DNA from 2 places in the Bacillus infantis NRRL B-14911 genome. Region 1 is predicted to be linked to the other one. Evidence: riboswitches for the same ligand, from Rfam matches in the RefSeq annotation. Region 1 holds a riboswitch; the other holds the start of a gene.
The links. A riboswitch is a leader RNA that binds a small molecule or an ion and turns the genes downstream of it on or off. The one in region 1 is predicted to bind cyclic di-GMP.

Region 1 (4,644 bases):
ATTGGAGATGATATTTTTGGTAAAAGATTTGTCTATTTTTAGCGTATTGAACCTAAATTTCCTAAGGTGCGTAAGCGATGAAAAGCCTGTTCCAAAGTCATCGAGAGACAGTTTTATTTTTAGCTGCCCAAGCTTTTCAAGCTCCTGGAGGACCTGGTCCGAATAGTGGATCAGGCTGGATTCGGTCAGCTCCAATTCAAGCAGCTTGGGGGATATGCCATGCTTTTGGCAAAGGTCCCCGATCATTTCGGCCAGATTATTTTTGTAAAAGCGCTGTCCTGACACATTGATGGAGATTGGCACAAGGGAGAGGCCGCCTTTCTGCCATTCCTCCATCTTGGCTATCACATTTTCGATCACCCAGTCTCCGATTTCAACGATCAGCCCTGACTCTTCCGCAACAGGAATGAATTCCATCGGGGATACAATCCCCCAGTCAGGATGGTTCCAGCGCAGCAGGGCTTCGGCGCCTGCCAGCTTATGGGTCCTTGGCTCGATCTTTGGCTGGAATTCCACGTAAAATTGGTCATCCTTCAAAGCATTCCGCATATCTCTTTCCAGGCAGTACTTTTTGAATGATTCAATATTCATGGATGCGTTGTACACCTGATGGCTGCTTTTGCCCATCTGCTTGGCATGGTACAGGGCGGCATCGGCATTGCGCGCCAGTTCCTCCGGCGTGCTGCCATTATTGGGATACAGGCTGATCCCGATGCTTGCCGTAATGAATAATTCGTAGCCTTCAATCTCGTAGGGCTTCTGGATGGTGCCTGTAATTTTCGCTGCCAGTCTGCTTGCATCCTCAATGCTCTCAACGTTCCGCGCGATAATGGCAAATTCGTCGCCGCCCATCCTGGAAGCAAAATCACCCTTCCGGATTGAGGCCGTTATCCTGTCCGCCGCCTCTTTCAGCACCTGATCGCCAATCGGATGGCCCAGGGTGTCATTGATATGTTTGAATCGGTCAAGATCCAGATACATGATCGCAAATTTTTCTGGATTTTTGCCCTCGAACAGGCCATTCAGGGTCTGGTCGAACAGGCGCCTGTTCGGCAGGCCTGTCATATAATCATGATAGGCGAGGAATTCCATTTGTGCCTCGGCCTGCTTTTGGGCTGTGATATCTGCCACAATGCCATCCAGGCGAATGAGCCGGCCTTTTTCATCATAGATGGGGATGAGGTGGTCGCTTACCCATTTGAGCTTTCCGTCCCTCGTGATGATTCTGTATTGCTGCCTGATAATATTTCCTTCTGATATTTTATTCTGATTGTTTATCACTTCCTGCACATCATCCGGATGAATAGATCTATTCCATATACGCGGATCTCTATACAGTTCTTTTTTTGTATACCCATAGATAGCAAGGATCGCATTAGAACAGATCAGAACCTTTTTGCCAGCGGGGTCGAGCGACCATACACCCACATCAGAATTATTATAAAAGCTCTTAAATTGCTCTGTGTTCTCAGCCAGTCTGTCCTCTATTTCCCGCTGTTCCGTAACATCCCGTGAAATGCCGACGGCCCTTTCAGGACAGCCGTCACCATCGAGGATCAAGGTGGACTGATGGTGGAGCCGGCGTACTTGGCCGTCCTTCCGGATGATTCGGTATTCCAGATCTGCCGGGGTCTTTTCCTCCAGTGAAGCATGGTAATTTTTCAAAAACGGTGCAAGGTCCTCCGGGTGGATAAAGTCTTTATAATAATCAAAAGAAGGAATGAATTCATCTTTTGATACTCCGAACATTTCATACATATGCTCAGACCAGTAGGCGGAGTCTTCCTTGAAATAGTAGTCCCAATATCCGAAGTTAGCCGTCTTCTGGGCGAGATTGAGCCTTTCCTCCGCTTTCTGCAGCTTGCGCTCCTTTTCAGCCAGTTCTGTGATGTCCTTGGCAATCCCGAATACGCCGGTTATCTGATTATCTGTAATGATAGGAATATTTGTGATATTTGCATCAAACTTTTCCCCGGATCTGTTGATGCCGGTCATATTGTAGTTTTGCGGTTTACCTTTTGCGGCCAGTTTAAACATGCACATCACAAGGCTCATAGATTCCGGGGCAACAAATTGCCTGAAAGATATTCCATGCATGTCGGGATCATAATGGAACAAACGGACGAGGGAATCGTTAAAGGCTGTCACATCTCCGTTTAAATCCAGTGAATATACGGCATCCGGATGGTTGTCAAAAAGAGATCTGTACATCTGTTCACTTATGCTGAGCTTTTGCTTTAAGTTTTCTTCGGCTGTAATATCCTTTGAGATCCCAATGATCCCGATGGTTTGGTTTTCCTGGATAATCGGGATGGCGACACTGTTTAACAGAATCAGCCCGCCGTCTCTGCGGTTGATCCGGAAAATATGTGTTTGGGTAGAACCCTGCAATACTGCCTGGAAGCTTGTCTCTGCCTTGGGGAGGTCTTCCTTGCAGACAAAGGGAAAAAATCCCCTCTTTTGAATTTCTTCTGCACTAAATCCTGTGGCCTTAACGGCCGCCTCATTTACTTTAAGGATTTGGCCTTCTTTATCCAGTATGTAAGCCAGGTCTGATGTGTTCAGGAATAAGCTCTCATAGATATGTATATTTTCAACCAGGGGGGCACCTGGTTCTTGAATAGTTGTTTTCAATTTATGATTTTCTATTTTTTTCAATGATTTCTTCACCTTTCTAGTAATCTGGCAAGGTGTCATGCTAAAAAAATAGCAAGCAGCCCGGCTGCCATAGCAAAAGCCTTAGGCCCGCAGCTTTGCGTCTTTTACTTTCATAAAATTTGCCACTTATATAGTACCATATACCTTTAATGGGAAATTAGGTATTTTAATGGTAATATATACCTACTTAAAGTTTGAGCCATTTTCAAGTTCATAAAAAAACGTTACACTATCCATAGGTGATTAATAATGAAGAATAAATATCTGCTCATATACGAAGAGCTGGCATCAAAGATCCAGGATGGATATTATCCTGCAAGAAGCATTCTTCCGTCTGAAAATGAATTGACGGAGATGTTTGAGACATCGAGGGAAACGATTCGGAAGGCGCTGAATCTGCTGGCGCAGAACGGGTTCATCCAGAAGATACGCGGGAAGGGCTCGATTGTGCTTGATCTGAAGAAGCTGCAGTTCCCGATTTCCGGTCTGGTCAGCTTTAAGGAGCTGGCAGGAAAGATGGGCCAGAAGGCGGAAACCGATGTCGCGGAGTTTGCACTTGCGTTCCCGGATGATGATTTGATGAGGCAGCTGCATATCAAGGGAGAGGAAAAGATATGGAAGGTATGCCGTGTGCGGAAAATCGAGGGCGAGCGGATTATCCTTGATAAAGATTTCCTGGTAGAAAAATTGGTTCCCGGCCTGACAGAAGAGATTTGCCGCAATTCAATATTTGAATATATCGAGAACACGCTGAACCAGAAAATCAGTTTTGCGAAAAAGGAATTCACTGTCGAGGAGCCGACAGAGGAAGACCGGAGGATGCTTGACCTGGAAGGATACCATTCCGTCGTCGTCGTGAAAAATTATATCTATTTTGATGATGCATCCCTTTTCCAATATACTGAATCACGCCACCGGCCGGACAAGTTCCGATTTGTCGATTTTGCCAGGCGGATGGACATGCCTTCAGGCTGACAGGATGTGCTGGATCGGGCTTGAAAAAATAAGAAAATGGGTAAAAACTAACAGATTAAAGTCTGTTAGTTTTTTTTGTTGTGAAAAATCCTTGAGAAGGGGTAATAGCATGAACATATATAATCTGATTGGCATCGGCATTGGTCCCTATAATTTAAGCCTGGCGGTGATGCTGAAGAAGGTCCCTGGACTGACGGGGCTCTTTTTTGACAAAACACCGGAATTTTCCTGGCATCCCGGCATGCTGATTGAAGGCTCGGAGATGCAGGTGCCGTTTCTGGATGATCTGGTCACCCTGGCTGATCCGACAAGCCCATACACGTATTTAAATTATCTGCACGAGCATGACCGGCTGACCCAGTTTTCCTATTTTCACCGGCTGGAGATCCCGAGGAAGGAATATAATCATTACTGCCAATGGGCAGCTTCAAACCTGGACAATTGCAGGTTCGGCATGGAAGTGGCGGATGTGCGGGACAGGGAGGAGAATGGAGAGCGCTTTTTTGAGGTGACAGTGCTGAATATGGACAATGGGCAGGAAGAGACTTATTTTGCCTATAATCTGATTCTCGGCACAGGGAATGAACCATTGGTGCCGGGCCATATAAAGGATTTCCTGGGGGAGGATTGCATCCACTCCAGCCGCTATCTGCAGTACAAGGACAAGCTGGTTGAGGGCGGGTCCATCAGTGTCATCGGTTCAGGGCAGAGTGCTGCGGAAATCTTTTATGATCTTCTGCAATGCCAGAAAACGCATGATTTTCAGCTCAACTGGCTGGCCCGCTCTGCCGGATTCCTGCAGCTGGAAAGCACAAAGCTCGGCCAGGAGTTTTTTTCACCGGAGTACGTGAATTATTTTCACAGCCTTCCTTATGAGGAGCGGATCCAGTCACTGGATACATTGAACGGCCTCCGCAACGGCATTGAGCCGGGGCTGCTGGATCTTATCTACAAAGAGCTTTATCACCAGACAATCGGCGGCGAGTCCAGCCTAGCGAGGATTCAGCCGCA
Region 2 (4,644 bases), 140 kb from region 1:
TTTAATTTATTCAAGGCCCATTATCTTTCATCTGCAGCATGAAAAACCGTCGATGATTGTTCCCGGGCTTGAGGAAACCCATGCAAAAGAAAGCGGAAGCATTGATGATGTGCTTGTGTATTATGAGCACCCAAATGCTGAAAGAGTGGAGAAAACACACGCCGAGTATATCCAGGTCTTGGCAAAGCAAAGTCCTGATGGGGCAAAGATCGGTGTGGATCTATCGTTTATCCCTGGAGAGATTCTTTTATCCCTCCAAGAACTAGGCTACCAGGTGGTGGATATCGGGGCAGTTATTTATAAAATGCGGTTTGTTAAAGATGCGGAAGAGATTCATATGCTTGAACAGGCAGGGCAATTAGTGAATCTTGCGGTAAGTAAATCATTAACGAGAATCGGCATAGGAGTAACCGAGATGGAAATCGACGCAGCGGGAAATGCGGCTGTTTTTGAAGCTGCCTCTACTCAATACCCTGATGCCGTCCTTGATCTAGTGGTGATGTCTCCCTCTGGATTAACAAGAAGCATTATGCCGCATGTGTTCTCTAATACCAGAAAAATTGAAGCAGGGGATGTTATCATCCATAGCAGGCAGGTTGGTCTGAATGGATACCGCGCAGAATTAGAGAGAACGGTCATCGTCGGAAAACCCACAGCAGAGCAGCAAAAAGCATTCGAAGCCGCTATAGAGGCACAGCAGCGTGCTATCGATTTTATTAAACCAGGTGTTAAATTATCAGAAGTAGATAAAGCCGCCCGCCAGGTATTTGAACAGGCAGGGCTCGAAAAATTTGCCATCCACCGGACCGGGCATGGTATTGGCGTCTCAGCGCATGAACAGCCATTCCTGCGGTATGACCACCATGAAATTGTGGAAGAAGGCATGGCCTTTTCAATTGAACCGGGAATCTATATTCCTGGTGTGGGCGGCTTCAGGCATTCCGATACGGTTTTAATCACATCTGATGGCTGCCGATTGATTACGGAATATCCGCGTGATATGGAGTCTTTGCTTTTTTAATCTGGGACGAGGGCTGTCAGGAGGAAATATTGAAATAAATTGGTGAGTTGGTAGATTATTCAATGAATTGATTAAAATAAAGTGGAAAGTTGGTAGAATAAGCTGTAAAGTTGGTAGTTTATTGGACCAATTGATTAGATTAGCAAATACGAGATACTGAAATTGAACGCTTTATGTGGCCAGGTGAACTTAGGAAGAAAGGTATCTCCGCTAATTAAAATTTCCGGCTAAGAGAGCTTAAATGGTAAAGAAAGGGTAGGGATGATTTCACCCTCCCCTTTTTTGTGTACATTTCATGTAGGTAAAACTCATATAGGCGCTTCCTTTTTTAGGTTGTCTTTTTCTGGTGATTTACAATCCTTTTTTAACTGCATAGTTCCATTGCCTAATATAAGAGACGTTTAAAAGGGCTAGATTTTCATTTACCATTTTCACAAACCAGTTTAACTTTCCGTCCCACGGCTCTGCTAAATCAAGAGTCTGTAATTTCCAATCCAATTCTTCTAAAGTAAAATTGGCCTTTGCACTGTTTCTCTTCATGGAGGTAGTAACAAGGTTTTCCTTATGATTGCTACCTCCTTTTGTAACAGGCACTATATGGTCAATAGTGCATAATAAATCCCAATAAGCGGGGTGACACTCACTGTATCTCCAATTGGTATGAAAAGGAAAATCTTCGGGGTATAATATTGAAAGGATCCTCAATACCGGCGGAAAAATTAATTTTTCTCCACTATAGCGGTCTATGAAATGATCTCGCTGGAAGATGCTCAACATATCTGCTTTTGTATATGTTCTTTTTATATATTCGACCTTTTGGAATGGATAATAGGATTTAATCAGTTCTGAACCTGAATTAAGATGTCCTTTTTCAATTGAATCACAAATACAAGAAATGATATCGGCATTTTTCATTTGCACCCGCTCCATTGTTTGATGACTTTATATTAAAATACCCTAATGACTGAAATGGATTCTGGGAGTCTAGTCATTTATTCTTTAAAGAATAAAGGGGGACTTGTTAACTATTTCTCCGTTATAGATATGCCAATAATGATAATACTCTACAAAAAGTCTAGTCATGGAAGCCATATTAGATTATGATAAATGAAAGTAAATATATGGAAGGTGCAAAATGAAAAAATCCAGTACTCTAATCATTTCATCCTTATTAATCTTAAGTGTTTCTTTCTCTATGAACGCAGAAGCAAAAACAACGAGTGCCGCCAAAACCTATAAAAACTGCACAGAATTAAACAAAGATTATAAAGGCGGAGTAGCCCGTTCTTCTTCTGCAAAAAACAAGGGTGGAAAGACAAAATATAAACCATATGTATCCCAGGCTTTGTATGATGCAAATAAATCAAAGGACCGCGATGGAGACAGTATAGCTTGCGAAAAATAAAAGCCAAGGGGACAGGTCCCTTGGCTCTTTTTGATATTGGGCCACGGGGTCTGTCCCCATGGCTCCATGGTTTGAATTGGAAGTCTTGCCGCTTATCCTTTAAAATTAAATAGATAAATATACAGGCAAATTCATCGAAAGGTGAAGACGCAAAACTATAGGGGCTAAAGCCAAAAGGCTATGTCTGCCAGTTACCGATTCATCTTTATGGACGATAGGCTAATCGGTTTTGGTTGGTCTATTTTTTATGCTGAAGGATTGAGGAAAATGAAGAGGGACAGCAATGATGAACATACAATTTGCACAAGGTTTTGGATTAGGGGCACTGACTGTTTTATTGAGTGTGATTTATGTTTTCAGAAGATGGAAAAAGAAAGAAACGGACTCTTTTAAAAATCATGAAAGCTATATGCATGTGATCGAAAACACCAAGGATTTTCTTTATTATTGCCAAGTCTATCCGGAGCTGCAATTCAAATATCTTGGTCCTTCAGCTGAATGCTTTTTCGGCGAAGGATCCAATGCGGATGCCTATCAGGACGCTGGTGTTGCCTTCAGGGATATTCACCCGGAGGATATGGATATTCTCCAAAAAAAAGTCCATGGACAGGTGGATTTCAATCAAGCAATCGTTCAGCGCTGGAAAGATAAAGACGGCAACTATCGATGGTTTGAAGAGTATGCGACTCCCATATATGAAAATGGGGTGCTGGTTGCTCTTCAAGGAGTGGTGCGGAATATCGATGAGAGAAAAAAGCTGGAGGAGACATTGACATATCGAATCGCCCATGATGCGTTGACAGACATATATAACCGTGAATTCTTCGAGCAAATGATGGAGAAATATAATGAACGTGAGGATACAGCTGCAGCCATCATTTTGTGTGATTTGGACGGTCTGAAATGTTTAAATGACAACCACGGACACAAAACAGGGGATTTTCTAATTAAAGAAACAGCACATCTATTAGAACGCTTTTTTACAGAGGATGCTTATGTTTCCAGGATTGGAGGAGATGAATTTGCCGTCATTCTTTTAAAAAAGGAAAAAGAACAGGTGGAGTTACTGGCCGAAAAGCTAGCTGAAGAGATTAGCAGGTATAATGAAAGCAGCCAGGAAGTCAAAATCAACCTATCAATAGGCTTTGCGTTCAGTGAAAATTCCCGAGGCGTAATGGAACGCTTATTTGTTGAAGCGGATAACCATATGTATCAGCATAAAAGAACGAAAAAAGGTGCCTGAATCTATCCTAACAGATGGGAGAGAGATGCCTTTCTTCGCAAAAATGGAGGATAAAAATGCCTGCCAAAAAAAGAATCAGAGACTATGGAGTAAAAATAGGAACCCTTCAGACAGGTCCGCGCAATAGCATCACAGATGTGGAAGGCGTAACCGTGGGGCATACGACGCTGAGCGATGGTGCCAAACAAACCGGTGTCACAGCGATTGTGCCGCATCCGGGGAATCTTTTTAAAGAAAAGCTGATCGCCGCAACCCATGTGATCAACGGGTTTGGGAAGAGTATGGGAACAATTCAGATCAATGAGCTGGGTACGCTTGAATCCCCGATCATCCTGACCAACACGCTCGGCATCGGTACAGCGGCAGATGCTTTGATTCAGTATATGCTGGAGTCTAATCCCGAAATCGGCCGGACGACTGGAACGGTAAATCCGGTGGTGTGTGAATGCAATGATATGTTTTTGAATGATATCAGGGCTGGGTTTATAGAGCGGGAGCATGTTTTCCAGGCACTGCAGAATGCCTCGGCCGAGGTGGAAGAGGGAACGGCTGGAGCCGGGACCGGCATGCTTTGCTATTCGCTGAAGGGCGGGATCGGGACAGCTTCAAGGGTAATGGAGATGGACCATGGGACATATACATTGGGCGTTCTCGTGCTGACGAATTTCGGCGGTTTAAAGGATCTGCGGGTGAATGGGAAAGCGGTCGGGGTAGAGCTGAGTGAGGCTATCCAAGCTAAGGAGGAGCAGGATAAAGGTTCAGTTATCATCATTGTGGCTACAGATCTGCCTGTGTCAGAGAGGCAGCTAAATCGAATTATTAAAAGGACGGTTACAGGATTGTCCCGGACGGGGTCAATCATCGGGACGGGAAGCGGCGAGGTTGTCATCGGGTTTTCGACTGCTGCGAAAATCCCTCATGAAAAACCGGCAGATCGCCTGACCTTTTCTATAATACATGAAGAGGATATCGATC

Region 2: another riboswitch for cyclic di-GMP. It lies ahead of N288_RS04220 (sensor domain-containing diguanylate cyclase); the one in region 1 lies ahead of N288_RS25005 (EAL domain-containing protein).

The regions. Positions count from the first base shown of each region.
Region 1 covers NC_022524.1:651,346-655,989, forward strand. The annotation lists gene N288_RS25005 (EAL domain-containing protein) at 1-2,658, opposite strand, end outside; cyclic di-GMP riboswitch class I at 2,710-2,792, opposite strand; gene treR (trehalose operon repressor) at 2,908-3,633, shown strand; gene N288_RS03535 (lysine N(6)-hydroxylase/L-ornithine N(5)-oxygenase family protein) at 3,743-4,644, shown strand, end outside.
Region 2 covers NC_022524.1:795,903-800,546, forward strand. The annotation lists gene N288_RS04205 (M24 family metallopeptidase) at 1-1,021, shown strand, start outside; gene N288_RS04210 (HNH endonuclease signature motif containing protein) at 1,373-1,936, opposite strand; gene N288_RS04215 (excalibur calcium-binding domain-containing protein) at 2,217-2,426, shown strand; cyclic di-GMP riboswitch class I at 2,541-2,625, shown strand; gene N288_RS04220 (sensor domain-containing diguanylate cyclase) at 2,710-3,669, shown strand; gene N288_RS04225 (DmpA family aminopeptidase) at 3,726-4,644, shown strand, end outside.